Regions from separate parts of the Paenibacillus sp. FSL R7-0333 genome, predicted to be linked through region 1. Evidence: predicted binding sites of a transcription regulator. Region 1 holds the regulator's gene; each other region holds the start of a gene.
The links. The regulator LexA, encoded in region 1, represses DNA repair genes until DNA is damaged. The targets are predictions, from matches to a motif close to CGAACATATGTTCG.

Region 1 (7,719 bases):
ATTCAAGATGTATACAAAAAACCGAACACAATTGGCGGCCGCGAAGGGTTAGTTAGATTGTGGTGAAGACATACCCAAAAAGCAGGCTTCCTAAAGCTAGCACAACAGTCATGCCAAGGAGCACTCTAATATAAAAAACCAACAGCTTTCTTTTACCGAGAAATAAATCCCGGACTGCTGTTGGTATATGGAACTGAACGTCTCTGATTAGGTTAATGCATGATTATATATTTTGGTGTTGCTCATGAAGAAGATCCCTATATTCATTCTTTGTTAAACCAAACAACATAGAATCATGATATTTACCATTGATATAGAAAATTTGACGTCGGACTCCTTCTTGAACGCATCCTACTTTTCTAAGCATAGCAGCCGATGCCTTATTTCCGTCCAGAACATAATCATTAAATTTATTAAGTCTACGCTCGAAAAATGCATATTTTAAAAGCATGTGCACTGCCCTGGTACCGTAACCCTTACCTCGATAGGCATGATCAATTACAATACCTATGCTGAAAGTACCATTCCTCTCGTCAATGCTGTTTAGATTAATACCACCTACCGTTTCACCGTTCATATTTTCAATAGTAAACATGATTCGGCCATTAGTGGACGAAAATTCAACGTTCTCTTCAACGAATTTCTTCGCACCCGAGATTGTAGGCGGCAATTCAATAGTACATTCCAGAAAACGACGGGCAGGGGTATCGAATGCAGTTAAATATATACTTTCCCAATCCTCAGCCTCTATTGAACGCAATCTAATTTCATCATCTTGCCAATAATAGTTTGTATAATCTATATTTCGCATAAGTACACCTCCAAATAATATCACGATTCTATAAGTTTATCTCATGAAATATATATTTTGGAGGTGCTTTTTGATTATAAGTGATCTTAACATGATGACATTACTTAGATGGTGTAGTTCTAAGATTATTGTTCAAAGTCAAACGGGGGGCGGAAGATCTGCTACATTAGTATATAAGTTATTCCGAAGTATGTTTATAAAAAAAGGCGCCTACTCCCACCAAACGTAGTATGTGCCTAGTGGCCTGTAAGTTGGTTAATCGTAGCGAGGATCTCTGGCGAATATTCGGTGATCAGAACGCCTTGGATGAGCGGCATTGCCTTAAGCGAAAATCCATTCAACGTTTCCTCCCAGGTTTAATAGATTATTCTTCGAGAGGAATCGGGGGCCGGATGATATACCATAGCAATCCATAAGCTAATCCAAAGTAAAGGAGTATACCCAGTATGGATAGGGACAGAAGAATGAGGATAACCTTATTTCCGTTCATACATTTACCTCCTAAATAAAAAAACTCTCCCGATTTTTAGTGCGGGGGAGAGACTGAAGATGAAGACTGAGCAAAACCCTTACAACATAATATAAAGGAATTATAACTCCAGATCAATTCATTTTACATACTATTCCATCTCCTATATACTTAACCAGAAGAGAATTCTAGTGGCAGACATGGGAGCGGATGATGAAGAATACATATAAGATTATGCTTTCGCTGATGCTCATCCTGGCGCTAACATGTCCGGTGGCTGGGGCGGAAGGAGTGGCTGTGCCAGCGGAGACCCAAACTAGGCTTATGGAGCAATATGGGCTGGATGCGCCGGCTCTGCCGGTGTGGGATTGGAGCAGTGTTGATGTCGGGGCCAGTGGAATTACAGGTGGGATGCTGTTCTTGTACCGGATGATGTTGAATCCGCTGGGGGTCTTGCTGCAAGAGATAATATATATTCTGTAGTTGAGGGGGAAAAGAATGAATTCGCGTTATGATACGCCAAGTCCTGCACGCAGAGTCCGCAGGAGATCGGGCGGTAAGTCGTTACTGGTTCTTATCCTTGTTCTGATTGTGATGGCGGTTACGAATCCGGGAAAGGAAGCATTCAGTGAATATTCTGTAAAGAATCTGGAAAATACGCTCGGTCAGGAAATAGGCGACGGAATTACCAAGCAGGTGGCCCAGCCTTTAATTGAGTCTTTGACCGTGAGGGATAACTACATTTTGTTTTCTGTATTCAGTGTACCGGACCTTAAGAATACCAATTTTTTTACCCGGGATGGCGGGGCCACGAAGAAGTATATCGGATTGTTCAAAATCCTGTTTATTAAGCTGTAAATATGGTTTACATATTGTTCCATGACCCGGTATAATTGAATAGATTCGAGACGGAATCTTTAATATGGTTGTGGAACAAGGAGGAACGAAGTTGAATACGGCTTATAAAGTACTGTCCAGTGATGCTGATCTATTCGCTGCCGCACTGGCACAGGTACAGGTCTACGTCGTTCAGCTGGTTGATGGCAAACCGCATGTGATTGCTGATTATGCCGGACCTGTACAGAAATGGACACCGGAGTACATTGTGCTGGCCGGAATGACTTATAGACGCGATGAATTTGAATTCCGGGTACGATTGAACAAGAAGTAAGCAGATTCGCTGCCCACTACCTGCAGCTCTAACTAACATTACTGCCGAATCACACAATCTTTGGAGCCATTCTTGGCATCTCTTATACTATCCAAGTGTAAAAGAGGTGTAAAGATGAGCCAAAGAGAACGTAACCGGATTCGCAGAGCCATTAATGTCCTGCTGACACAGCGGGCAATCCTGCTGGAGAGACTGGAAGAAATCAATGAGAATCTGCGCAGGGTGCCTAGAGGTTCGCGGGCCAGAAGAGAACTGCTGGCAGCCAGAGAATCGATCCGCGAGGCCATCCGTTTGAATACGGTGGCTATCCGTCTGTTGAGAAGTGTGCTGTAGTCTGTATCCGCTCTAATTTATATGAGTCACAGGAACCCTTGGGACGCAATCTGGCGTCTCAAGGGTTTTTGCGACGTTCCTATTCCCGGATGGTGACACGGGTACCTATGGGAACGAGGGCGGCTAGAGCCAGAACATCTGCGTTATACATACGAATACAGCCGTGTGAGACCATGTGGCCGATGGAGGATGGGTCATTGGTTCCGTGGATGCCGTAATGCGGCTTGGACAGTCCCATCCAGAAGGCACCGAACGGACCGCCCGGATTGGGCTGTTTGTTAATGATGGTGTATTCGCCTACAGGCGAGACGGTTAACATTTTGCCGATGCCGACAGGGAAGCCTCTGGTGACAACGTCATTATCCAGCAGGTACAGCATGCGCTGTGACAGATCGACGATAATTCGGTAATTGGGCATACAGATCAGCACTCCTTTGTAACAGGATATGTGCGGAGCTATGCAGCGGTTCGCAGAAAAAATGGCCAAAAAGCCGAATGCGAACAAATGTTTGTATACAGCTTTTTGGCCACTACACGAAGTAAAATGAACATAAAACAGGCTGCTTCGCATGGTGCGGAGCAGCCTGTTGTTAAGCGGGGAGTAGATTAGTGGATATCGCGGAATAATCCGATGACCCGGCCCAAAATCGTAACGCGGTTAAGGCGGAGAGGCTCGTACGCCGGATTCTCCGGCTGCAGCCTGATATGATCCCGTTCCTTGTAGAAGGTCTTGACAGTTGCTTCATCTTCTTCGGTCATCGCTACAACAATATCGCCATTGTCGGCAGTCTGCTGCTGGCGTACGATGACATAATCCCCGTTCATAATTCCGGCATCCACCATACTGTCACCAAGGACAGATAGCATAAATACCTTGTTATCGCCTACGTAGTGAGCAGGTAATGGGAAGTAATCCTCAATATTCTCTGTAGCTGTAATAGGAACACCAGCTGTAACCTTACCCACTACCGGGATGCGGGTAACGGTCTGGACGAATTGATGCACATTCTCTGAATCTTCCTGGCCGAGTAATTCAATGGCACGCGGTTTCGTTGGGTCACGCCGGATCAGGCCCTTCTTCTCAAGCCGGTCCAAGTGACCATGCACGGTGGAGCTGGAGGCCAGTCCGACAGCCTCGCCAATCTCGCGGACGGACGGAGGATAACCCTTGCTGCGGACTTCATTACGTATAAATTCCAGGATCGCCAGCTGACGACTAGAAATCTTTGACATCGGTATCAACCCCATATACTATGTTTGGGAAAATTATAACATAGAACTTCCGTTCGTACAAACATAAGTTCTAAAATGAGGGAAATAAGAGAACGGAAATAAAGAGAACAAATGTTCCGAAAAAACTATTGATCGAAACACATGTTCGTGTTATATTATTTTCGAAAGCAAGAACATGTGTTTGGAGGATGATAATCATGTTAAAGTATAGTACATACAACAGCATCTACAATAATGAGGATATCGAGGTGTCCGCTCCCGGTAATCCAACTGCTCATAGTAATGTAACCAAGATCAAGGACGCGATTCTTCATAGTGTCGCTGCGCTCTCATCACTATTCCGTCAGGTCAGCCTGATGAAGATTCTCCTGGTGCTGATGCTTGTTATTTCGGGATTCACTGTGGTGGGGAATGTTTTTGCCGGTTCGGTCTCGTCGATGAAGCCGGATAAGCGGATTGTAGTCGAACGCGGGGATACCTTATGGAGTATTGCGTTAAGCAACAAGCCTGAGGACATGAAGACAGCCGTATATATAGAAGGAATAATGAAGAGTAATCATTTGGAGAACAGCGTCATTAAGGCCGGAGATATTCTGACTTTACCTGTATATTGAAGGAATGTGTCATGCTAATGATCGACTCGGAGAGCTTTCAGGGGGTAGACCTTGACAAGCTCTTTTTCTCATGGCAAAGTTAAAATGAATTTAGAGGGAGGGAAACGTATTGAATATTGACGAATTGGTCGCACGTATCAATGAATTGGCACGCAAAGCTAAGAACGGCGGCCTGAATGAAGAGGAACTGGCTGAACGTGCCAAGCTCCGCGAGATTTACCTGGGGAATATCCGCACTAACTTTCGGGCCCAGCTTGATACTATCGAAATTGTGGACAATCCGGAGCATGAAGAAGGCAATAACGGACTTAAGCATTAGCCTGTTGCCTTTTCATAGATAATACAGGATGACTAGGGGGAACTTACATGGCCCGTTCTTGGGAAAGAATGGTTCAACGCAACACCAAGCAAATTAACCAGCAAAGAAAGAAGCAGGGGAAGGACTCCATTTACACTTCCAGCACTAAGACTGCCGCGAAAAGCATCGATATTTTCAAAGGCCGCAATATTGTATTCCCCGTTGTACTGATGCTGCTTGGCATCATGTTCTGGGTGGTCGGCTCAATTGACGAAGCCAAAGGAAGCGGGATTCTGGCCAACTGGCTGGGTGTGGTGCTGTACTTCCTGCTTGCTGCGCTGCTGTTCTTCCGCCGTCCGTTCCTTAAGGTTGAGCGTGCGCGTATCTCTACTATTAAATATAACCGCGAACGCTTCCTGGCTGCGGCGGATATTGAGAAGATCACTTTATCGCGCAGTGTAGTTACTATTAAGTATAAGGGTAAGCGCAAGCAGTGGATTTTCTCCAAGCTGATTAACCGATATGACACTGCTGCGATGGGGGAACGCCTGGAGCAGTTCGCCAAGAACAACAACATTGAGGTTGTGCACGAATAGGAAGACAGACCAGCATATAGGGAGTGGAAGAACAAATGCCGATTACCGCCGTACTATTTGACCTTGACGATACTCTGCTGTGGGATGACCGCAGTGTGGAAGAAGCCTTCCGCTATGCTTGTGAGGCTGCTGGAGATTCCGTTGATCCCGGGGAGCTGGAAGCTGCTGTTCGCAGGGAAGCCCGTACACTGTACGAATCCTATGAGACGTATCCGTTCACGAAGCTGATCGGTATTAACCCGTATGAAGCGCTGTGGGCGAACTTCACTGCCGGTGAGCAGCCTGAGTTCCGTCAACTGGAACAGCTTGCCCCTGTCTACCGTAAGGAATCCTGGCGCCGCGGCCTGGCCTCACTCGGGGTAGAGGATGAAGCGCTGGCTGCACAGCTGGCTGACAAGTTCGCCGCAGAGCGCCGCGGCCGTCCCTATATCTATGAGGAGACACTTCAGGTGCTGGACGAGCTGCGCGGTAAGGTGAAGCTGCTGCTGCTGACGAACGGCTGCCCGGCCCTTCAGCAGGAGAAGCTGGATGGTGTGCCGGAGCTTACCCCATATTTTGACCACATTGTGATTTCGGGAAGCTTCGGCAAAGGCAAGCCGGACAAAGGAATCTTCGAGCATGCGCTCGGACTGCTGGATATTACTCCAGAGCAAGGGATAATGGTGGGCGATAAGCTTACGACAGATATTCTTGGGGGCTTGTCTGCCGGACTGACCACGGTCTGGATCAACCGCAACGCGAAAGCTTCGGACCCGGAGATTACGCCGGATTACCAGATCAGCCATCTCTCGGAGCTTCTGCCGCTGGTAGACTCCCTATAATTGAATTCTATGAGGCCAGTATCCTATTTTAGGATATTGGCATTTTTTATAAAGATATGACTATTCTCATGTTCACGAGTGAATCATGCAGCTTCTTTAAGGCAAATTGAATAAAATGTGTATAATAAGAAGAGTAGCGATCTGACTTTCATTGTAATATAGAATGGATATGTTCGTGGATGAAGAAGAATCTACCTATGAACCGGGAGGACTTCAGATGATGAAGCCAAGGATACGCAGGGGACTTATATGCATTATAATGGGGATGACGCTAGCCGGATGCTCGGGGAATAAGGAAGATGAGATGCAGATGCATGCTGCGGCCAATTCCTCCATGTCACCGATTAAGGTGGAGCTGAGCTGGACCCCGGAGGAAGTAACCGCAGGTACGGCAGTTAGCTTCAAGGCTGTGGTGACACAGGACGGTGAACCGGTTGATGATGCGAGAGAAGTAATGTTCGAAGTCAACGAGGCAGCGGATAAGACCCGGAAGGTTGAAATCACGGGTGAAAGTGCTGGAGAAGGGGCTTATGTCGGGGAATATACCTTTGAAGAGGCAGGCGAATTCAATGTCACTTCACATGTGACTGCCCGGACGCAGCATTCCATGCCAAGCAAGAAACTTGTGGTAGCGCCTTAAAAGAAATGAAATCAATGGAAATACAAATAATGCAGGGTGGAAAGGAAGGCTTTCCGAAATCCCTTTATTCTGCTAAAATTACTCTAATGTTTCACTGGGGGGATGGAAAGTGGCTAAATACACACTTGCTGAGAGCTTGCAGCAGCGCATATTGATACTGGATGGAGCTATGGGTACCATGATTCAACAGGTGCCGCTCACCGGTGAGGATTTCGGCGGGGATGACCTGGATGGCTGTAATGAAATGCTGGTCCTGACCCGGCCGGAGGTTATTCAGGACATTCATGAGAAATACCTGGAGGCCGGTGCAGATCTGATTGAGACGAATACCTTCGGTGCCACTTCAGTGGTGCTTGCCGAATATGATATTCAGGACCGTGCCCGGGAGATTAACCTTGCGGCCGCCAGACTTGCACGTAATGCCGCTGATAAATATGATACACCGCAGCGCCCGCGTTATGTTGTAGGAGCTATGGGACCGACCACCAAGACGCTTTCCGTTACCGGTGGAGTCACCTTCAAGGAGCTTATTGACAGCTATGAAGAACAGGCGGTTGCCCTGATCGACGGCAAGGTGGACGCGCTGCTCCTGGAGACATCCCAGGATACCCTGAACGTGAAGGCTGGAAGCATTGGCATCCGTAACGCCTTCGAGAAGAGCGGAATTACGCTGCCGGTGATGATTTCAGGAACGATTGAACCTATGGGAACTACACTTGCCGGTCAGAATATA
Region 2 (7,719 bases), 1.3 Mb from region 1:
GATATGGATCGACGGGAAGCTGATTATTGACAGCTGGATGAAGCAGAGCGGGCAGGAGCGGCAAGGCACAGTGAGTCTGATTGCAGGGAAGCTGCATGAGCTGAAGGTGGAGTACTATGAGAACCAGGGGGATGCGCGGGCGGTACTGATGTGGGAGAGCCCCAGCCAGGCCAAAGGCGTAATTCCGGCAGGAGCCCTCTACCTTCCATAACCAAGTGTAACGAAGCGTCAGATATGCTCGCGGTAGCTGATGTTGTTGGCGATTTTCTCGTCACGGACGGCTTGGCGCAGGATATCCTTGACAGCTTGAACCTTACGGATTCTATAGAAGGGGAGCTGTGGAGATGAAGCATCATCCGACAAAATGATCAGCGTCCCGATACCCAGCATACGCTGCATAACCGACTGAGTGACAGAGAAATCATTCACCCGCAGCAGCTCGATTTCTTCGACATCCTTGCCGATCAGTCCGCTCTTCACCATAATCCGCTGGGACGTAATCGTATACTTGGTGGTATTCAGTCCGATCAGCCCCTTGAGACGGTCGGAGATGCCGGCAGGCTTGCCCTGCCATAATTCTTTTTCGGGACCGGAGCTATGGCCAGACGCCGGACGGCGTGCTGCTGCCGGAGAACCGGCCTCTTCTGTACCTGCCCCGCATTCCCCGCAGAATTTGGCACCTTCGTTGTATTCCGCACCACATGCTGTGCAATAAGCCATGATAGATCTTCCTCTCCTTGAACAGATGAATTCATTATAGTATAACAGGAATTGCCAGTCATCAACGGGTTATGGACCGCCGTTTCTCCCTATGAATACGCTTAACTGCTGACATATGTTTCATTACGCCGAATTTTACATTAATTTCATTTGCACTTAACAAAAATCGATATTATTCTGTTAAGTGGAGGGATATTAACTATGAGACAAGCTTTACTTGCAGGACTGCTAGTGGCCGTCATGATACTCAGTGCCTGCGGCAATAACAGTGCTGAACCGGCGTCCCCGGAAGAGGTACAGGAGACGGTACAGAACTTTTACAATGAAATGTCGAAATTCGACGAAATGGGCAAATCCTCGCTAGAGAACTTCAACACCACGCTAACCTCTTATTCCACCGGACAAGCGACAGACAAAGAATTCGAGAAGGCTGTGGACAGCTTCCAGGATACCGCATCTCAGCTTGCAGATCATGTGAACGATATCAAGATTGCGGGTGGCCTGCCGGATACGATCGAGAAGCTGCTTAGAGATTCGGTGATCGCTTTCCAGAGTGCCTATCAGATCAAGGAGAAGGCTTCCAAGGGCGCAGTATCGCCTGATGTGACCGCTGAGGAATTCAACACGATGAATGAGCAGGCGGACATAGCGATGCTCTACGGCATCTCCAAGCTGAATGAAGCCAGAGAAGCCGCCGGACTGATTGAACCGGAGCAAGCCGTACCGGGAACCGTATCAGATGCAGGCACAGATGCCAAGCAGGAACCGGGTGCTGGAAGCGCAGGGACTTCGTCAGTGAAATAAGCAGAGACAAGACTTCTTATACGCCAAAGGATGCAGATGAAGACGCTGTACAGCATTACTGTAGGCGTCTTTTTGCTGCCGATTGAATTATTGGTCCAATCTTTTTGAGAAGTACTTAGGGGCTTCCCTGAAACCTTGTCTTTCATAAAATGTATGAGCCGCTATTCTTCTGGCATGGCAATGAACCTGGATACTGGCACATCCTCTTCGGGTGGCGGAAGCTGAAGCGGATTCCACTAATTCCTGTCCAATTCCCTTACTTCTAGCTGAGGAGTCCACAACCAGATAACTAATGGAGGCGATATCTCCTCTCATGCCCAGTTGCGGGATATAATGCAGGGAAAGACAGGCGATAACACCTCCTTCCGCTTCATAAACCATTAACTCCTCATTGGGGTCAGCAAGAAGTCTTTCTATATTCTCTTTCATATAAAGCTCGGTATCTGGATAACCTAACTGCGTCAATAGTCTGGAAATACCCTCTCGATCCTCCACATTTGCTGCTCTAATCATAAATATCATCTCCGTCCTTTCTACCCCTTTCCCCTAATGATGGCATCAGATTAGCGAAATTACTAGAACCACAGTATGGCTGTTTCAATGCAGGTGTGGTGCTAGCTCAATCCTTTGTAATGATCAGTTAAAGCCCTCCTTCTGCGTCCTTGGCCTGACATTAATTTCTGCTTGCTTAACAAGCTGAATCGCGGATATAATACAAACATACGTTCGGTTTGTGAGCGGAAAGATGATGTAGTCCGGGTTATAAACATCAGAGTGGGGGAATAGCAATGGGCAAGAAGCTTGAAGCGGGCGGTCTGCGGGAGAGCAGCCGAAGCATGTTGACGGAGCATAAGGGCGGGATCAGGAGGGACGAACGGGAGACCTGGCATAGCCTGAGGCCGGTTCTGGATGAGCAGAAGCTGGAAGAGATTGAGCATACGCTGGCCTTATCGCTGCGGAGTCATGTGCGGGTAACGCTGGTGCTGTATGGTCCTCAGGAGCAGGTGAAGCTGAGCGGCTTCGTGACCTCCATTCACACCCACTCGCGTGAATTCAAGCTGCAGTGGGCGGAGGAATGGAAGTGGCTGCTTGTAGATGACATTGTGGAGGCTTATATTGTCTAAAAGAGTACCTGTTCGCCTGGGATCAGCACGGCACGCTTCATTTACTTGCTGCGGTGTCCATCCGTCTTCTCATAGGCAATCAGCGTGACTTCCGGGTTCCCGGTCATCCGGGCAATCTCCGATTCCGCCTGGCGGATTACCTCCACCACATCCTCCTGGTCGCTAAGCGGAGCTATTCTGTAGCTGTCGCTGTGTATCTCCATGTTCATCCCCCTTTTCGTTTGAATGACTTGACTTACGGTCTGTCTTCTTATTTTGGCCTGTAGATGCACAGTTCATCCGGGGAGATAGGACGCTGCACAGCTCATTTTGTGAAAAAAACGGTCATTGGTGCAAGCAATCCGGCCTAAGCGGGCATTTACTATACCAGGGGGTGAGTAGATGCTTACTTTGGAGCAGGTCAAGCAGAAGTCGGCCGCAAGGCTGGCGAAGCTGCATCCGGCCGTACTGGCCGGGGCGAACGAGCTGATTAGACGGAGTTATAACCGGGGGGTGCCGATCCTCATTACGCAGGGCATGCGCACGATAGCGCAGCAGAATGAGCTATATGCTCAAGGGAGAACCAAGAAGGGCGACATCGTAACCAATGCCCGGGGAGGCGACAGCTACCATAATTACGGACTGGCAATAGACTTTGCGCTGCTTCTGCCGGATGGCAGGAATGTGTCCTGGGATATGAAACGTGACGGGGATGGCGACAAGGTGGCAGACTGGCAAGAGGTGGTGCAGGAGGGGAAGAAGCTGGGGTTCGAATGGGGCGGGGACTGGACCTCCTTCAAGGATTACGCTCATCTGCAGATGAGCTTCGGCCTTAGCATCCAGGACCTGAAGGCAGGCAGACGGCCGACTGCCCAGCAGAGTGCAGCCGCACTAAGCCGTATAACCGGAGGTGAGCCAGAGGTGAACAATAATATCCCGGTAAATATTACGCTCAATGGAAAGAAGCTGACGACCGGCGTCATGGACGATGCGGTAACCTATGCGCCTGTACGTGCGATTGCGGAAGCACTTGGAGCCAAGGTCACGTATAATGCGTCCAGCAAGACCGTGAACATTGTGAAGGAATAACTTCTCTGCATAGATGCTGTCCCGGATGGGGAAATTATCAGCGATTAACCACATCCATGAAGGGGGCACAACATTTTGAACAAGCTGATCACAAGTCTTGCCTGCGGTACGGTCCTGTCCATGAGTCTGCTCGGAGCAGGTGACATCTCCGCAGCAGCGCCGGGCGGTATGACAACTACGACTCCTGGCGTTATGAGCACCACCGCTCCGGGCATGCACAGCACAACGACTGACGGCCGGATGGGCAACATGGGGAATATGGGCAATCTGGATGACCGTATGATGGACAGCCGGGGCAACACCATGATGAATGAGACCAGAGATTCGATGCACAAGACCGAATCCATCATGAAGGACAAAATCCGTACCGGCGACAACAGCTCCGTCTCCCCGCTGTCCAACAATAACACAACGGGCCGCTACCGGGCACAGAGCACGACCACCACAGGCACCAACAACGACAACCGCTCCAATTGGGGCTGGCTTGGTCTCCTAGGGCTCCTGGGTCTGGCCGGCATGCGCAGCAGAACTGGTGAGCGTGACCGCCACTAGTCCGAACAGCGCAGCGCAGGGCAGAACGGATCTGACCAGATCCGATTCGGTAAGACGAGCAAAAGGCCCGCGTCAGTCTCGGCTGAGCGGGCTGTTTGCTGCGTCTGCAGCAATATTAAAAAAAGGAATTGCGTATCCCCCGGATACATGATATTATATCTCTTGTCGCGTTAGTTCGCGCATCATAACATGCCGGGGTGGCGGAACAGGCAGACGCACAGGACTTAAAATCCTGCGAAGGGTGACCTTCGTACGGGTTCGACCCCCGTCCTCGGCACTAGAATGAAAACCTTGAGAAATCAAGGTTTTTTTATTTGGATTACTTTCAAAAGTATATGTAGAACACTTATTTAGTGCACAGGATTTATCCTGTTAATTACTGAGTTTTGTCAGGAAAGATACTCAATTCATTGGCTAGCACTTCTTCCCCGGTTAACACCTCTACCACGATGCCTACTCCCAAGCGAAACCCATATTTGAATATAGATGCCTCCTCTGAAAATCGCTCCTTCCTCATCTCCTTCATTTATAAAGTGCTTTGTGTTCAACCATAAGTTATTTATACTGGCTAAATCCACGTTGTATTCTCTATAAAGAATAACGTTTTCATTGATGGCGGATTTGATAGAGTGTGTTGCTTAGCTAGGTCAAGCATGTATTTTTTAAGGTTCGTGCAGACTGTAAGTTACCTGCCGCATTTCATATCCGGGGTTGTCGCGACGGGTGGACAATCATTTTTCTGGCAGCCTTGGCCGGGATTGATCCATCGCTGTATGAGGCAGCGGAGATTGATGGAGCTTCAAGGCTTGCCTGGCTGGGAGGAGCACCCTGCTGTAAGAGCAGGTAAAGTCTATTATATCCATGAGTATTGGAATGGAGATGATGCCTTCTCTGGCTTTGCTGTGGTACGCATAGTTGCAAACGGGGAATCAAAGCAATGCCATTCTTTTTCCCCCAGGTAGGTGAAAAAGAATGGGTTCAATTGAAAGCGATATCAAATTATACTTACCTTGTAACAAGGACAGCAAGACAGATAAGAGAGAAAAAACGCAGAGGTGATGGAATGGAATACGTGGAGAAGATTATGACGCTGATTGCCAATTCTGGAGAAGCTAGAAGTAAAGCGATGGAAGCGATTCAAGTGGCGAAAACTAATGATTTTATTGCGGCCAAAAAAATGCTGCAGGAAGCTTCGGATGTTTTGCGAATGGCTCATAAAATTCAAACGGGTCTAATTCAGGAGGAAGCAGGAGGAAGTAAGCAGGAGATCACGATTCTAATGATACATGCCCAGGACCATCTGATGAATGCTATGACTGTCAAAGATCTGGCTGCAGAATTTATTGAATTGTATGAGGTTAACAAGAAATAGATAGTCAGGATCATTCGGGGTTAGCCTTATGCGATAGCTAAAGGCTCCCTAAACATTTTAATGGGGGGTCAGGTATGAACGGATTTTTAGGGATATTACAGAAAATGGTCGTTCCGCTTGCAGCGAAATTATCTTCGAACAAAGCTTTGCAATCGGTTTCTAAAGGTCTTATGGGTTTGATGGTAATCATGATGATGGGTGCTTTTTCAACGATATTGAGCAGTTTGCCATTCGATGCTTATCAGAACTTTTTAGTGTCTTCTAATTTAAAAGGAGTATTTAACACTCTGCTCAACGTTACAACAAATATGCTGGGGGTATACGCAGCATTTTCCATTGCTTATTCCTATGTCTCAAATGAAGATAAAGATGGATTCTCAGCAGGTGCAATCAGCCTCATGTGCTTTTTTATCGTTACTCCATTGACAGTCGCAGGAGAGGGCTACATGGCAGTTACGAATTTGCCGTTGGATTGGATAGGGCCAAAGGGCTTATTCACCGCAATGATCGTTGCTATTGTAGTTTCCAAATTGTATGTATTGATTATTAACCGGAATATAACGATTAAAATGCCTGAAGGGGTTCCGGAATTTGTATCCAAATCCTTTGTAAGCATTATTCCGGGTATTGTTATTGGCATCCTTTTTGCCGCTATTTCTTATCTGCTATCCTTAACCAGCTTCGGGGACATGCATCAAATCATTTATAAACTGATTCAAATTCCTCTTACAGGTCTTGGATCCAGTATCTGGGCTGCATTGCTGGTGTATGTATTGATTGGGTTGTGCTGGTTCTTCGGGGTTCATGGCATGGCAGTAATGTCAGTGGTGATTCCAATCTGGGCAGCACTTGATGCCGAGAATATGGTTGGCGTTGCTGCAGGCGTGGCCAATGCGGATTTGCCCAATATTGTAACTCTTAACTGGGTAAGTGCAGTGGCTACTATCGGTGGTGCCGGTTCAACTATTGGTTTAGTGATTTGGCTGACCTTTAAAGCTAAATCAAAGCAATATAAAGTATTTGGCAAAATGGCGCTTATTCCTTCTCTCTTTAATATAAATGAACCAGTAATCTTCGGGCTTCCTGTAATGTTGAACCCGTTACTGTTTATTCCATTTGTATTTACTCCTGTATTGCTAATCGGGCTGGCATACATTTTAGTTACGATCGGAATATTGCCAATTTCGAATGGAATCGGGGCGCCCATGGGCACACCATTAGTGCTTCAAGGCTTCTTTAATGGAGGCTGGAGGTTAGGGTTGTACCAGGTGTTCGGAGTCCTGCTGTCATTGGTCATATACTATCCGTTCTTTAGAATAATGGATAAAAAAGCTGTTGAAGAAGAATCCGCTGCTGAGATGGCAGCTCAATAAGGTCTACATGTGAGTGATGATAAGTGGAGGGAGGTGGGGAAATGAATAAAATAGGCGATATTTATGCTAATAAATTCGAAAATTTTATTTTCCCATTTTTTTGGATGCATGGAGAGTCAGAAGAAGTACTAGTGGATTACATGCAAAAAATTCATGACAGCCATATTGGTGCGGTGTGTCTGGAATCAAGACCTCATCCGGATTTTATGGGTGACAGATGGTGGGCTGATCTGGATATTATCATTAGAGAAGCCAAACGGTTGAATATGAAGATTTGGATACTGGATGACTCACACTTCCCGACAGGCTATGCGAATGGTCTGGTTAAGGAGAAGTATCCCGACAGGCTAAAAACACTCTTGACACACCGGGTTGTCGAAGTCTTTGGACCCAAGGATAGCATCGGGGTTATGACAGCCAATATATTCGATCCCACTGCCCGATTAATCGCTGTTTACGCCAAGCAAGACGATAAAATCATTGATCTGAAGGATCAAATCGATGATGAGATAATTTACTTTAATATTCCCGCAGGTTCATGGAAAGTATATCTACTCTATGAGTCCAGGAAAGTGGATTATAATCCGGATTATATTAATATGGTGGACAAAGAATCCTGCGATGTATTAATTGAAGCGGTATATGAGCCACACTACCAACGGTATAAAGAAGAATTCGGGAGAACAATTGCGGGATTCTTCTCGGA
Region 3 (7,719 bases), 1.5 Mb from region 1:
CTGAGGTCAGGAGCGGATCATGAACGTGGAAATAGAGCGCCCCGGCAGGCAGTGCTTCCTGGCCGAGCCATTGCTCGGAATAGGTCAGCAGCACATCAAGGTACGTTAACATCTGCAGCGACAATCCATAGTAGACCTCATGCAGCTTGAGATCCTTCTGGCTTGATTTGTAGTCGATCACCCGCAGCAGAATCCCCTGTTCCCCTTCAGCCTTATCCACCCGGTCAATCCGGCCGACCACCTCCATGACACAACCGTTGGGCAGTGTAATTCTCAGCGGAGGCAGCTCCTGCCCCGGGCCGAAATCCAGCTCCAGCCCGACCGGCTCGAAGCTCCCGCGCCGCGAATGCTCCCCGAGGATGACCGAAGCGCGGCCGACAATATTCTTCAGCTTGCGCGAGATATAGCCGTAGCGCTTGCTGCTCATCAGAATCTCTCCCTGTAACAGCGGAGACAGCTTATCCACTGTCGCCCCTGCCTCACGACGGCATTCCTCCGCAGTCATGCTGCCCCAGCTGCGGCCTTGCTCCTGCAGCCGCTTCGCCATTTCACTAAGGGCCGCATGGAAAAGCTGCCCGATATCTGGAGCTTGGAGCTTATAGAGCTGTCGCTCCTTCAGCCTCAGCCCGTAGGAAGCGAAATGAGAGAAGGAGCAGGCAACGAACCGTTCCATCCGTGACACGCTGCCGCGCAGCGTAGAGCCGCCATACAGGCGCAGGCTGGTCTCCTTCTTCAGCCGTATGCCTTCATTGCGGTAGAACAGCGAGCCGAGCAGCCGCTCCAGCTTCAGCTTCATGGACAGATCCGCATGGCGGTATTCCGCTGCCTGTTCATCCGCAGGCTTGTCTGCGCCCTGCTCCGCCGCAAACCAGTTATAGACCTCCCACCACATGCCGGGTATCTCTGCCCCTTGACGCCACTGGCGGAGCTGAAGCAGCAGCATGCGGAGCGTCTGCTCAGGATGGCCGATGAAGTCCATATGGACAGCGTCGTCATCATTGCCGCTCTGCGGGAAGCCGGAGAGGAATTGTTCATCTAACTGCTGCGGGAACATTCCCTGCAGCTGGCGGATGACCTCCGAAGGCAGCAGCGCCTTCCCCTCATCGTCAGCTACAGCATAGCTGATCCACAGCTTCCTGCTGGCCGTCGTAAGCGCATTGTAGATCAGGAAGCGCTCATCCAGCAGCTTCCGGGAGGAGCCCGGCGCAAGCTCCATACCGGACTTCTCCAGCAGGAGACGTTCCCCTTCTGAAAGAATGCCGTCTTCCTTGAACTGCGCCGGAACCACTCCTTCGTTGAAACCGAGCAGGAAGGCGTACTTCACCCCCGACACCCGGGTACGGTCCATCGTACCTACCAGCACCTGGTCAAGTGCCGGCGGGACGAGCCCCATCTTAAGCTCCGCCAGCCCGGTCTCCAGCACTCCGGCGAACAGGCTGAAATCTATCCGTTCCTTGCCCATCATCTCGGCAATCTGGTCCAGCAGACCCAGAACAGCGCCCCAGAGCTGGCTATGCTCCCGGGCGGCTTCCGGGCGGCCTTGCTTCAGTGACTCCGCTCCCATCCCTTCGAGCTTCCGTGCCGCTTCCGTATCCTCCAGCAGCAGATATACCGCCCGGCATAGCTCCAGACCGCTGCGGCTGGCTTTGATTCTCTGCTCAAATGCCTGCAGCGGTCCTGTAATCGCACTCCGGCAGGCTTCCATTCTGGATAGCATGGCTTCATCTACAGCCTCACTTCCCTCCAGGGAGAGGCGCGGAATCCCCTTCCAGGAGCGCCCGTTCGTCCAGCGCGAGCCGTGAATGCCGCAAGCCAGCACGTAGTTCTCCAGCTCATCCATATGCGCGCGGGTAATGCTTCCGTCCAGCGGCAGCAGCAGCTCGGTCTTCACGCAGCGGAACACATCTTCATAACGCCAGCGGCGGCGGACGACATCCAGGGCCGAGCGGATGAATTCCACCAGCGGATGATGCAGCTCACTCTGCTTCTGGTCCAGGAAGAACGGAACGCCGAAGTCCTGAAATAACGGGGCAATCAGCGGCTCATAATCAGCCATATTGCGCATGAATACCGCCATTTCCCCATATTTGGCTCCCGATTCTCTGGCCAGGGCCTGCATCTCGCGCAGCACGCCCTCCACCTCGGTGCGGCGTGAAGCCGCAGCCCGGATGCTGATGGCTTCCTTCACCTGTTCAGCCGGTCCCGTCCAGGAATGCCGGCGCTGTAATCCGCGCTCCAGATGGGCGAGTACGGGACTGTCCTTGAACCTTGGCAGGACGGGCAGAGCCAGCAGCTCATCCCATACGGTAAGTCCCATCTCCTCCGCTATTCCCCGCAGCTTAATGTAAGTAACCGCCGCCGGATGGAACAGCTCCAGCTCATGCGGGGCAACGCCCGGCGGATAGATCCGGTCCAGTGTTAGCGCAATGGTCATTGTGTCCGCGTACTGCATCAGCTCACGCAAGACGATGAATTCCTGGTTGCTGAAGCCGTGGAAGCCGTCCACCCAGATCTCGGCGCCGCGGATATAGGCAGAGTCCGCAATATGCTCAGCCAGTTCGGCCAGTCTGTCCTCTTCATCTATATAGAGCTGTGACATCTCCTGGTCCAGCTCGCTGAAGACGAGATGCAGATCATCCAGCTTCCCGGCCAGAATAGGGCTGCCCAGCGTGGCATCCCGCATTCTGCCGATCTGCTCCTCCAGGTCTCCGGCTCCCAGAGCGCAGCGTTTCAGCTCTGTATGCAGACTGCTGAGCCGCTCCACAAATCCCGGCCGGTCCGAGGAAGCCCCGAACAGCTTCAGCTCCTCCTTGCGCTTGCTGATAATCTTGTAGATCAGCATCTTCTTGCCTTCTTCACTGATAGGCAGACTTGCGCTGCCGCCGGTCTCCTGCTTCACCCGGTAGGCAAGCCGCGAGAAGCTGAGCGTCTGGGCGCGCAGACTTCCCTTCACGCCGCCCGCCGCCAGCAGGCCCCGTTCCGCTCCGAACGATCCCTGCTCGGGAACAAGTATAATGATTGGGGCCCCCAGCGGCTCTGCCTTCAGCCTGGAGGATACCCGCTCCCATATTGTAGTCGTCTTGCCGCTGCCCGAGCGGCCGATGATGAAGTTAACCGTCATTTCAGCAGACTCCTTCCGTTGAACCCTGGCACTCAATGCAATACCAGAATCTATGAAACTTCTCGTCTCAATAGTATAGCATACCTCCAACGCACGCTCCAGAACGTACGTTTGCCATTGTTTGCAAATGCAGAAATAAAGAAGACTCTCCCGGAGCCGCGCAAACGGCGGATGGAAGAGTCTGAATAAATCATGTAAATTAGGTCTCAAGCCTAACAGTTACTGCTGCAACTCCTCCCAAGTGAAGGGCAAGACAGGGATAGTTGTAGAATGTACACTTAAAAGCAGCGGAACAGCATACTTTTCTCGTATAGCTGTAGTCTGTGCAACTAAATCTGCCCAAAGAGGCAAGAACCGGCAATACGTGAATATTTTATTGTACGAAATACACCTAAACAGGCAATCGATTAGACATCGGATGTTTTAGTTGTACAAAGTGCATTTAAGCCTATCGCAGCCGGAAAACGGGCAACGGAGAAGTCTTATCTGTTAATATCCTTATCTTTAATAACTTCCAGCACAAAATGCTTATTCCTTCCGCTCCGTCCAGCCCAGGGTGTCCGGGCCGATTACAATTGTGCCGCTCGCATCTCCGTATACATAGGACAGCTCGACCCGCCGCCGCTCCGCATCCACCACGCAGGTGCTCACGTGCAGCGGACTGCTGCCGTCCGCCGTATCGCCAGGCAGGCACAGCGTCAGAATTCCAGCCTTGCCAGCCCAAGCCGCCCGGCCCTCTACTACCGGAATCTCCGATTTGGAGCCGTAGACCTCCGATACCCAGCCCTGCTCCTTACTCACCGTGAACTGTTCATCCTTCAGGCCGCTGGTCATCCAGCTCATATTCAGCTTCACTGTAGAGCCGGGATAGACCACGGTTGCTGTAGGCTGTGCGGCTCCGGCTGCGACTTCGGGTTCTCCGGCTCTGGTCACGGCTTCTCCAGCCGCTCCGGCTTCGGAAGACAGCTCCAGCACCGCCTCCGGGTGCAGATGGAACCGCTGCTCCAGCTCATGCTCGCCATCCGCCTCCAGCCAGTCGGCAATCAGCAGCAGCGGCACCTCCACGCCCAGCAGCACCCAGCGCCGGTGCATTACCGGACCGGGAAGACGGATGTATCCGTCATGCGCGGCATCAATGAAGTGGTAACGGCTGTTGCTCTCCCAGCGGAACGTGCTGGCCTTAGCCACAGGCTCGCCCCATTGCTGGGTAGAGATATACGGCGTCTGATCCAACCCGTCTATGGTAATAGTGTTGTGTGCCCGGGTGCTTTTGAAATAACGGCGCCATTCCCCTTCCTCATAGGTGTACCTCCCGGTATCGGTGAAGAGCAATTGCCCGTTCCACATCCACTCCAGATTCAGCGCATCGGCATGACCGTGCGCTCCGCCCATCTCTGCGGCATCGAAGAACAGATACTGCTGCGGATCCCGCATCACATAATACCCGGTCTGCACAAAAGCCACGCTGCTCACCGAAGGCGCAGACTCCGCCTGCAGCTGCACACACCGCTCATACGCCTCGGCTCCCAGCAGCCAGAGGCATTCTGCATTGCCCGTGCCGCGTCCAACCAATGCATCATCCTTCAGAATAGCACCCAGCAGCGTCAGCCGCTTGCGGCCGCTGCTAATCCAGTCGGAATCGCCGATCCCGGTGGACTGGTGATCCGGGCGGACCAGCGCTTCGGTGAACGCGGCCATCTTGCGGAGCTGCCCGCCGTACCAGGCGGAGAACGGGTGGCCGGATAACGCGCCCAGCAGATAAGGCGTCCCGAACATCTCAATGGCCGCATCATGATAATGGGTGGTCAGCTCAATCTGAATCCCTTCCGGCCCGACCTGATGCAAAAGGCACAGCTCCAGGCGCTCCCCGGCCAGCTGCCGCCAATACGGTGCGCGCGGATGCCCGTGATGGAAGACAGCAATCATATAGAGGCCCTGCATATGCATAATCGCATGATTGATCTCCGTGCTGCCCAGGTAGCGGGTCAGAAATTCAGCATGCTCCGCAAGCCCCTCCAGCAGCTCACTGCGGAAGTGTCCATCCAGCAGTGGGCTGTCCTCCATATATTTGTACGCAGAGATCCAGGACTGCACCCGCAGGCCGGTCTCCAGCAGACGCCATGGACCCAGCTTCTGGAAAAAGACCGCTTCCTCATACGACGGAATCACAGGAACCGGGTTCTGCTCGCGCCAGCTGCGGAAATGCTGCATAAAGGCCTTAACGTATTCCGGCTTGCCGTTCATCAGATAGGCCTTGCCCAGATCCAGCATATGCCAGTGGCGGTTGATGCCCCAGGTGAATTCGGGGTCGTTCGTAGGATTATGCAGCCAGTCTGCCACCGGCTTACCCAGCGGAATCCAGCGGCTCAGATCACCGGTATAAGGAATAATGAATTCATTGTTCACGGCATGCTCGGCAATCTGGACCGAGTTCTGCGCCTCGATGGGGAAATGACGGACATAATAAGCGGCAGCACTGCGCAGCTCAGGTGCACTCAGATAATAATCCTTCATTCCTGCTTCTCCAGGAAGTCCTCACGGAACGGATTGAACACATCCAGAATCACGGAATCCTCCAGTGCTTTCACACCATGCGGAATATTATAGCCGGCATAGAAGCTGTCGCCCGCCTTCAAAATACGCGTCTCCTCCCCGACCTTGACCTCAAAGCTGCCCTTCACAATATAGCTGATCTGCTCATGCGCATCATGGGAATGAACCTCCCCGATGCCGCCTTTGGCGAAGGTAACCTCCACCATCATCAGTGATCCGCCCCTTGCCAGCAGGGTGCGTGAACTGCTCTCATTCAGAACCGTCTTTGCGGCTTGGCTATTCTCTATAATCATTTCGGATCTGCTCCTCTCTATTAAGAAAAAAAGCGGCCGAATCTATCATGCATCGGCCGCCACCTGAACCTTACCTCTTATTCTTCGGTGGATAATTTACCCTGCAGCTTCGATGCGTCAAAGCTTGGATCGGCCACAATATCCGTTGCGCCGGAGGCTCTTGCTTTCTCTAATGAAGCATTATACCGGGTATCCAGGTCTTTGATAATGCTGTCCACATCGCCGCCGGTGAAAACGAATGCCGAAAACGCATCGCTCCATTTACTGCCTTCCAGTGACCCTTCTGTAATGGTCAGCGGGTTCGCCGGATAAATCGCGTCATAACGCTTCGGCAGGAAGCCTTCAATGCCGGGAATGCTTGGTTTTTTGCCGGAGCTGATCACTGTAGGGATCAGGGAGATGCCGTAGCCTTTTTCATAATACTCGCTCTGCAGGCTGTCGCTGTACACATACTCCATGAACTTCCACGCTGCTTCCTTATGCGTGCTGTCTGCGCTGATGCCGATGTAGGAGCCGCCGATGATCTGCGATGCACCCTTAATCGTTCCGTCCGTAGTCGGTACAGCAACGGCAGCCCAATTAGCGGTGGTCGGGAACTGGTCTTTGTAGACGCCGGGCTCTGCGGAGTGGTTAATGTACATGCCGATTTTGCCTTGGGCGAACTGCGCACGCAGCGGATCGATATCCAGGCTCTCTACGCCCGGCAGCATGCTGCCGTCTTCGTTCATCTGACGCAGCGCCAGCGCAATATCCTTGTACATGCTGAAGTCGAATTGTCCGGTCTTGTAATTGTAGCCGTCAATGCCGGTATTGTTGCTCGCGCCAGCTACGGTATTGGATGCACGCCAGAAGCCGCTTGAGCTCTTGAACGGGCTGGCGAAGCCGTATATGCCGTCCTTTTTGCCGGTTTCGGTAATCTTTTTGGCGGCAGCAACCATCTCGTCCAGTGTTTTCGGCGGATTCTCAATGCCCGCTTGCTTGAAGATATCTTTATTATAGATCAGTCTCCAGATCTGTCCGGTGTTGGGCAGGGTATAGGTCTTGCCGTCCACGGTATTCTTGTTCTCCAGCAGGCTGTCCTTGAAGGTCTCCTTCATCTCACTGCTCATATAATCATTGATCGGGGCCATGTAGCCTTTTTTGTAATAGGTCTGGAAGTCGTTGATCTGAAGCACATCAGGAGCCTGCTTACTGGCAAAAGCGATATCTACCGCCTGCGGATAATTGTCCCCCATCACGGTCATTTCCACTTCGATGTTATCCTTGTTCGTCTTGTTGAACTCCTCAATCTTGGATTTCATGAAATCGGCGTCGTGACGGTCGGGTGTCCAGTAAAGGATTTTGGTTTTGCCGCCGCTTGCTGCTCCGTTATCTCCCTTGGCGTCCGCCGGTTTGCTGTTACTTGCCGCGGGCTCCTTATTGCTGTCGGCAGCGCAGCCGGCCAGACTCAGTGCCAGCACTGTACTCATTGTTGCAACAACCCATTTTTTATCCATCGTTATGCCCCCTTGTGCTTGTCCTGACAACCTGCAATCGGCTATCTGTTAACGTAATCATAATGGTTCCGCTTTCAGTGGGGTGAGAGACATTCTAACTTTGTAAGGGGGGAAAAATGCTTGTCCCTGTTCCTTCAGCTCCTGCTTATTTCAGGTATTTCTGCCGGAACGCTGTGGGCGTAAGTCCGCAGTATTTTTTGAACAGGCCGCTGAAATACGGGCGGTCCTCATAGCCGAGCATCAGGGAAATCTCCTG
Region 4 (7,719 bases), 1.3 Mb from region 1:
TGATCATTCCCTGGCCCTGCAGCCAGTACAGCGTCTCCAGTAGCTTCCGTGCGGGCGCCCCCAGCTCCGCGTCAGCGGGAGACATCTGTATTTTGCGAAAAGCCGCTTGCCACTGCACATCACCAATCAGCCGCGAGGCTGAATCCAGCAGGTCCCTGAGGTTGCGCTGTTCCACATTTTCCACCATCCTTTTCCTTGTGTTTGTACATATTATGACGAATTATGGAACTTCAGCACGGCAAATACACAGAATTAGGGCTGTCACAATCCGTTATTCTTACGCTATACTATTCAGGGCACAGGCATTATACCCATACCCACTTACAAAGGAGCAGATATGAAAGCCAAAAAGTCCATCATCAGTCTCATCATTATTGCCCTGCTCAGTCTTGCCGCCTACCTGCTGGAGGAGAACGGGCAATGGCTGCCGCAGACCCCTTCTGCGAATCCTTCGGAGATCGTGAAGCTGAAGTTCCCGGCAGACCGCTACCCGGAGACCGCGAGGCACATCCAGAAGGCCATCCGTAAGGGAGAGTCGGCCATCTGCACGATCAACCGCAAGGAGGCGGAGGAGAACCGTAAGGCGTCTCTGAAGGGAGTCCCCACGAAGAAAGGCTATGACCGGGACGAATGGCCGATGGCCATGTGTGATGAAGGCGGAGCCGGGGCGCATATTGAGTACATAACACCCAGTGATAACCGCGGAGCAGGAAGCTGGGTCGGCAATCAGCTGGAGGCGTTCGCAGACGGTACGCGTGTGGAGTTTATTTTCAAATAAGCCGGCCTGTGGGGGATGTTGTTCAATTTCACTGCGATAAAGCGTAGAATGAAATGGGATAATATAACTTAGATGGAGAGCCGGAAGTGTTCTATATCTGTTATCGGGGCAAACGGCTGTACGGCCCTATGTCCGAAGCTGAAGCCTTACAGGAATGGTTCGCGCTTGCAGGAACAGTCAAGGAGCTCTATATCATTGAAACCGATGCAGCTACAGGCAGAATCAAACGCCAGATCGGGCCAACGGTCCGTGCTCATAAGAAGAAAAAGAAATAGCCCTATCCGGCACAGGCCGGACAGGGCTACACTGGCTATAGGCGGTTCTAGAACAAACAGGCTTTAGTGATGATAACCAGCAGAATGAACAGAACCAGAATGGCACCTGTCGAAGTCCAAGGGCTTACTACCGGAACGATTGGAGGTCCCTGATTCACTCCACCTACGTTATTTCCACAACCGCAACCATACTCTGCTCCCATAATTAATTCCTCCTCTTGAATATTGAATACAGCACAGAATATGTGGAATTCCGCTCCGTTGCATGGGCCAATTGGCAAAGAAATGCCTTTCACCTAACGGACAGGCGTCCAGTAGTCGATATAGAGTATGAAGCAATAGCTTAACAACAAATGAAGGGAGGAATGCCGGATGGATATTGCTGCATTATCCGTAGTGATGAGCCAGTCATCCTTACAGCAGGCCGCAGGGCTGCAGGTGATGAGCCTTGCCAAGGAGCAGGCGCAGAGCAGCGCCCAGGATATGGTTCAGATGCTGAGTCAGGCCACGCACCCCACCTTGGGAAAAACACTTGATATTCGGGCGTAATTCCTTTATGCTTACATACACAGGAACACCCGTTCCATATTTCAGCCGTTGAAGAGTACGCGCTGAACTGCTGCTTAGCCCTTAAGGGCTTTTCTTTTGGCCAATAACACGAACATACGATCTTATATATGGGGTGATTGATTATGCAAGGCTATTATCAGATGACCGCTTTGGAGAAATGGACAGAGGATCTATACCAGCGCATTGGCGTCCGCAAGCCCGCCGATATCTCCATTGATTACATAGCGAAGCAACTCAATATCTGGGTACACTATCTGGATGTCAGAAGCAAGGCGATTGAGGCTGCAGCCGGAATGTACAGTATGTTCATCGACAACCGCCTCCCTCCCGAGCTGCAGCGGCTGGAATTCCTCCACGAGCTCTGTCATCTGCTGCGGCATGCCGGCAAGTCTACGCTTATGCCCGGAGTGTTCACGCAGGCGCAGAGAGATGAATCCGACCGGTTCATTCTGTATGCCTCCATGCCCTATAGTATGATCTCCGCGAATACGCTGCCCGAGCTTCGTGAGGATGCCGTTGCCGAGCTGGCTGTAGCGTTCCAGGTTCCCGTTCCCCTCGCGCTGCAGCGGATCGACCAGATCCAGAGACGGATTTTCCAGGGGCAATTAATGGCTGTTATGGAACGTAACGAAGACAGAAATATCATCCACAGACATATTCGCTAAGCGCTGCGGGGATAATACGCTATAGACCCGGAGGGCGGAGATTCCCCTCTATAACAGGGTTAGATTCTACTGTAAAGGGGATCAAGATCAACGTGGAAGCCTTGAAAGTCATTCAATTATTGCTGACTCACCCTGAATATAGCGTGGATGCCGTTCATCCTGAAATTCCGGATTTTGTGGGTATCGAGACGATTGAAGTGGACCACGTTACCCAGACCTTCTCCATCCTGCTGCAGGAGCCTAAGGAATACGGCTGAGAGCAGGATTTTACAGTATAACAATTACATAGAACAGCCCCGCTAACACGAACCGGTACAGCGCGAACCACTCCAGGCGGAGCCGCTTGATCAGCTTGATGAACGTGACTACTGCAATCATGGCTACGAGGAAGGACGTCACGAACCCGATTAGCATCAGGGTCAGCGTATCTGAATTGAGTAGATCCCTGCTGTCATACAGGTCCAGGAGGCTTGCTCCGAACATCACCGGCACGGAGATCAGGAAGGTGAAGTCCGCAGCGGCTTTCTGGCTGGTTCCCAGCAGCAGACCGCCTGAGATCGTCGAACCGGATCTAGAGAACCCGGGCCACAGTGCCAGACACTGGAACAGCCCGATGCCGAAGGCTTGCGTATAATTAAGACCGTCTACCGTCTCTGACGTTACGGATCTCCTGCTGCGTGCAGCGAAGATCATCAAGAGACCACCGGCAATCAGACCAATGAGGACCGGCTTGGGGCCGAATAGCTGGCTCTTGATCGTGTCTTTGAATAGTAGATAGATGATTAACGCTGGTACCATGGCCAGGATCATATGAATTGCATTCAATCCCTTACTCTTGGCGAAATCCATCTTAAGCATATTCACGCCAATGTTCAAATACTTCTTCCAATACAGCAGCAACACGGCCATTACCGCACCTAGCTGGATCACGATTTTGAAGGTAACCGCAGCCTCCCCCTCGAACTTCAGCAGATCCCCTGCCAGGATAAGGTGCCCGGTAGACGAGACCGGCAAAAATTCAGTCAACCCCTCAATAATCCCTAATATAATTGCTTTGATAGCTTCAGTCACTGGTGAATAGCCCCTTTCGGAAGTGAATCAATATATTTCCAGTATAAGAGGCTAAGATGGAATTCCCCATCGAATGAGCTAACAATATGGGAGTTGGTGTGACATAAATGTCATGTGGTTTATTGTGATCACAAAAAAGCCACCAAGCTACTGGTGGCAAAATTTCATTATGCTCTATTCGTAAAATAGCCGCTATGCTAATTGTGTAATAACAAGATGTGCTGAAACGGGTCTTGTTCCTCCCGCAAGAGGAGTAATCGTAAGTGCAGCGGCATTTCCGGCAGGATTGCGAACGGTTAGAATACTGTTAATGACCGTTGTTTGCACGATCGCCATTTCTACGATTTGCGAGGTACCTGTTGCCCGCCCAACTACGGTATAAGCGAGATCTGCACCATTTAAAGTCAAGATTAGTTGTCCGGCTTCGTCCACGCTAACCTGAAACAGCACCTGATACGTCCCAATAGCCGCTAAATTAAAAGAACTCGGTCCGGTACGGGCAATCGTTGTCCCGCTGGTAGGGCCATCTTGTGGAAAGCTTACATCTGTGCCCGGCGCTACCGTTGCTGCATTATCAGGAGGCATCAGCGCAAAGAAATCAGCAAATCCTAATACCCCTCCCGCCGTTCCTGTTGCCCCGGTTGCTCCTGTTGCCCCGGTCGCTCCTGCAGCTCCTACGGCTCCTGCGGCTCCGGCCGGCCCAGTGGCTCCTGTTGCTCCAGCCGGCCCTGCCGCTCCTGCCGCTCCTGCCGGACCAGTAGCCCCGGCAATGCCTTGTGGCCCAATCGCTCCCGCCGGACCAGGTTCACCCTGCGGGCCCTGGGGACCTATGAGGCCCTGTGCTCCCGGAAGTCCCTGCGCCCCTTGCGGGCCAACGGGCCCCGCTGCTCCCTGGGGGCCTATCGCTCCAGGTGGCCCGGGCACACCTTGGGGGCCTTGGGGCCCTGGAGGCCCGCCGGCAGGTCCCGAAGGACCTGCTGTTCCCTGGGGACCTCTTGCCCCCGGGATTCCCGGTATACCCGGGGAGCCCTGCGCTCCTTGGGGCCCTGTGGGACCAATGACGGTAGGAGTAGTGACATTGACTTCAGGCGGTGGACAGGTTACTTTAACCACCTTTTTAATCACTTTTTTAACAACTTTCCGATGTTCTTTTCTTTTTCTTTTTGAAGGAACGAGGGTGACGATTTTTTTAGGATGACATTTTTTATCGTCTGGACAACTCAATACGGACACCTCCCTAATAAGATAGTGTAGTGTACGCATCCCCTCCAGTTTGGAAATGGACGAACAACTAGTTTTTACTAGTCAGCAACCTAATTCCAAAAAAACGGGCGTTACCTATAGTAGTTACGCCCTTGAATACATCACAATGTCCCACACCAAATTTTATTATTTTTCGTATTTTAGGATTGGACAACTGATACTTCCCTGTCAGACCCGAATTTCTAATTCGGGTCTGTTTTTTTGTTATTCTCCTTCAAACTCATGCTGCATCAATTAAGCTGATGCTATAAATGCTGTGCAACTTCAGATGCTCAATTCACGTAAAACTGATAAAGGAGCTGGTAAAAATGGTTGTCTTTGCTATTCTATTTGTACTGATTGCAATCCTGAATATCTTTTTCCCGGCCATGGGCTGGCATATGCGCTACGGCTGGATGGTCAAGGGCGATTCTGAACCAAGTGAGGCTTATCTCATGATGAGCAGAATAAGCAGCGTTATTGTACTTATAATCTTTTTCTTGTTCTTTTTGCCTTCTATGTTTGGTTAGGGATGTAAGTTAACAATAAAACAGGAGCTGCTGGCGCTTCCCTGCCAACCACTCCTGAAGTCCTACAGAGATCATGAGTGTTGTTAGCCAGTCGGAGAGTTCCTTCAATAACTCGAACCGCAATTCAAATGACGGAGCAATTTTGGTCGGCGGGGGCCAAAATGTCTCTTCTGCTGACAATCATACATCTTTGTTTTTGCCTATCCTTCTATTCGGATTATCTCTTATCTTTGCTGTTCCTCTCATAGTCATAGCGACTCAAAGAAAAAGGGCCTCCGTCACATTACGATGAGAGCAGGCTGGAATTAATGAAACGAAAAAGATTGTTATTTCTTCTTCCATTCCTTGTGCTGTTAGCAATGGTTGGATGCAACAAGGAAGATTCTGCTGAGGAAAAGACCGACGAACAAATTGCCGCCGATTATCTTCAAGCTCTTGGTTACACGATTATTGTCCATGAAGGAGAGGCGGCAAAATATACCTTGGAGCAGGAAAGGCTTGAAACTCCGGATTATATGCAGCTCTGGGCAGTTCAGGAGGAAGAGCCTGATGCCTTCTTCGGGAAAGAAATCGTCTCTTATCAATTCACTGTAAGGGATCATCCACTGGAACAGTTGTATAGCCCAGATGATTACACTATTTCTGTAATAGTAATGCTTGTAGACAGTGAGGTCATAGGCGGAATTTCCGGTCCAGTAAGTAAAATTAAAAATCTCGTCATGGCAGGCGGAGAGTATTCAATAGATGGAAAGACGCTGAAGGAGATTAAGGGAATGGATTATTCACAATGGCTTGACTACTGGGCGAAAAAGTACGGAAAACGGACTGAGTAACCCTTCCAATCGATTCCTTAACGGATAATAGCCGAGCAGACAAGCTGATCAATGACTACACCTTGGTCAGCTTATCTGACGTTTTGGAGCAAGAACATCACTTTATCCGATTAAAGGTAAGAAGAATGGTAGACGTTCACTCTTTCCCATAAAAAAACCGGGAAGCCTTGCCACTATAGAGTTAGTACGGATGCTGGTGAAGGGAATTGAACCCCCGGCCCACGCATTACGAGTGCGACCCAGCATAGATTCAGTGTACCTTTACGGATACTATATTGACTGTAATTCTGACTTTAGCAAAAGCTTACGGATTAGTTAGTCAAATGTAATTCGAAATATCAAATTTTAAGGCAACTTGAGCCGCCGAGCGTCTTGGACCCAGCAGCGTCCAGATCTATCTGGATCGATACCCTCACCTGCTCCCTGGTATGCAGAGAGATGCTGCTGATCTGATCGATTCCAAAATGAAATTGAGCAAGAATTCCGGCGATGAAATAGCGCCGTGACCAAAATGTGACCATCTGCCTTTTTACCAGGTTACCGGGCTATTTATCATCCTCAATTAATCTGCCTACATACAGCAAAAAACCCTTACAAAGTAAGGGTTTGAGTGAAGTGGGCCCTACAGGACTCGAACCTGCGACCAATCGGTTATGAGCCGACCGCTCTAACCAACTGAGCTTGGGGAAAGGTTAAATTGTATGTAATTCAGTTAACAGTATCCTTATTCCATTTTTATTTGTAGTTATGAATTTAACTATGATTTGATTAGTTCGTTTACAAATTCGTTAGCAATTATAGCATGTGAAATTCCAAGTAAACACTACAATTTTCATAGCATTATTTTAGAATTTAATACAGTGACCTCTAGGTTATATTTTTTATTATCTCTTTTATCAAAGATACATACCAACTAGCAGCAAAAAGGACTAATATACACAGCCTCTACAAATCATTAAGATCAATGTCAATAAACAATTATAGCTTAAATATTAAAACCCAATCCTTTCTAGGATTGGGTTTTAAGTTTAATGCGTTTTTAACGTGGGATTTAACATCTTACTTTAGGCCAATATTATTAAATTATACTTCAGTTCTAAATCTATACTTCTAGACTATTTAATCCTTAGTTCTAGCCCCATTGATGCATTAATTATTAGATCCACTCGCTTGATGTTCATTCTGATCCAGCTTCAACCATTTCAGGGTTTAGATTAAACATACCCATTACGGAACCAGCAAGAATATTAGCTTAAAGAACCCTTACCATTTCCTCCAACATTAATAATAAATTGAACACGGTTTGATCTATTTCCTGCGGCATCAATTGCTGTTACATAAACATAAGTCTTAATTCCTTCAGCGGGCTTGCTCGCTGTATTTTTAAGGACAAATCTATTAGCAGATGTTTGTCTATAAGTACTCTTGTTTAAACCACTAAATGCACTAACCTCTATTTCATATTTAACTACCCCAACATTATCAGTAGCATATACTTCAAATGAAGACTCATTGAAATTCAACCAAGTAACGTTGAATATTTGCGGATTAGAGGGGGGTTCTCTATCTGGAAGAACTGTAGTCACTTCAGAAGTGTTCTCAGCAAAATCATGTGCTTCAACAACTACAGCAGATGCACTTACAGGAATCGTGACAGTGGCTGTAGTATTAGTTGTTGTAGCTAATAATTTTCTAACTCCGGATTCAACTTGATAAATCATATAATATGAAACCCCAATATTATCACTTCCACTC

Region 2: the regulator LexA is predicted to act here: its motif matches at 2,240-2,253, upstream of MKY86_RS22170 (YolD-like family protein).
Region 3: the regulator LexA is predicted to act here: its motif matches at 3,222-3,235, upstream of addB (helicase-exonuclease AddAB subunit AddB).
Region 4: the regulator LexA is predicted to act here: its motif matches at 1,712-1,725, upstream of MKY86_RS22215 (ImmA/IrrE family metallo-endopeptidase).

Annotation. Positions count from the first base shown of each region.
Region 1 covers NZ_JBBOBZ010000001.1:3,924,400-3,932,118, reverse strand. The annotation lists gene MKY86_RS16425 (GNAT family N-acetyltransferase) at 224-811, opposite strand; gene MKY86_RS16420 (hypothetical protein) at 1,494-1,763, shown strand; gene MKY86_RS16415 (hypothetical protein) at 1,779-2,138, shown strand; gene MKY86_RS16410 (hypothetical protein) at 2,230-2,451, shown strand; gene MKY86_RS16405 (hypothetical protein) at 2,566-2,784, shown strand; gene MKY86_RS16400 (L,D-transpeptidase) at 2,864-3,202, opposite strand; gene lexA (transcriptional repressor LexA) at 3,391-4,017, opposite strand; gene MKY86_RS16390 (LysM peptidoglycan-binding domain-containing protein) at 4,215-4,631, shown strand; gene MKY86_RS16385 (DUF896 domain-containing protein) at 4,741-4,950, shown strand; gene MKY86_RS16380 (hypothetical protein) at 4,998-5,525, shown strand; gene MKY86_RS16375 (HAD family hydrolase) at 5,561-6,346, shown strand; gene MKY86_RS16370 (FixH family protein) at 6,564-6,986, shown strand; gene metH (methionine synthase) at 7,156-7,719, shown strand, end outside.
Region 2 covers NZ_JBBOBZ010000001.1:5,261,778-5,269,496, reverse strand. The annotation lists gene MKY86_RS22190 (glycosyl hydrolase) at 1-211, shown strand, start outside; gene MKY86_RS22185 (PH domain-containing protein) at 229-720, opposite strand; gene MKY86_RS22180 (hypothetical protein) at 922-1,524, shown strand; gene MKY86_RS22175 (GNAT family N-acetyltransferase) at 1,612-2,037, opposite strand; gene MKY86_RS22170 (YolD-like family protein) at 2,313-2,648, shown strand; gene MKY86_RS22165 (hypothetical protein) at 2,690-2,851, opposite strand; gene MKY86_RS22160 (M15 family metallopeptidase) at 3,030-3,716, shown strand; gene MKY86_RS22155 (WGxxGxxG family protein) at 3,792-4,268, shown strand; tRNA gene MKY86_RS22150 (tRNA-Leu) at 4,460-4,545, shown strand; gene MKY86_RS22140 (PTS lactose/cellobiose transporter subunit IIA) at 5,332-5,640, shown strand; gene MKY86_RS22135 (PTS sugar transporter subunit IIC) at 5,715-7,013, shown strand; gene MKY86_RS22130 (glycoside hydrolase family 2) at 7,055-7,719, shown strand, end outside.
Region 3 covers NZ_JBBOBZ010000001.1:5,425,119-5,432,837, forward strand. The annotation lists gene addB (helicase-exonuclease AddAB subunit AddB) at 1-3,121, opposite strand, end outside; gene MKY86_RS22915 (alginate lyase family protein) at 3,650-5,635, opposite strand; gene MKY86_RS22920 (cupin domain-containing protein) at 5,632-5,967, opposite strand; gene MKY86_RS22925 (ABC transporter substrate-binding protein) at 6,045-7,463, opposite strand; gene MKY86_RS22930 (response regulator) at 7,609-7,719, opposite strand, start outside.
Region 4 covers NZ_JBBOBZ010000001.1:5,270,587-5,278,305, forward strand. The annotation lists gene MKY86_RS22190 (glycosyl hydrolase) at 1-175, opposite strand, end outside; gene MKY86_RS22195 (NucA/NucB deoxyribonuclease domain-containing protein) at 338-778, shown strand; gene MKY86_RS22200 (hypothetical protein) at 865-1,053, shown strand; gene MKY86_RS22205 (hypothetical protein) at 1,101-1,256, opposite strand; gene MKY86_RS22210 (YjfB family protein) at 1,426-1,602, shown strand; gene MKY86_RS22215 (ImmA/IrrE family metallo-endopeptidase) at 1,746-2,288, shown strand; gene MKY86_RS22220 (hypothetical protein) at 2,381-2,545, shown strand; gene MKY86_RS22225 (undecaprenyl-diphosphate phosphatase) at 2,556-3,359, opposite strand; gene MKY86_RS22230 (collagen-like protein) at 3,552-4,283, opposite strand; gene MKY86_RS22235 (DUF6199 family natural product biosynthesis protein) at 4,931-5,131, shown strand; gene MKY86_RS22240 (hypothetical protein) at 5,440-5,964, shown strand; tRNA gene MKY86_RS22245 (tRNA-Thr) at 6,159-6,235, opposite strand; tRNA gene MKY86_RS22250 (tRNA-Met) at 6,581-6,646, opposite strand; gene MKY86_RS22255 (S8 family serine peptidase) at 7,212-7,719, opposite strand, start outside.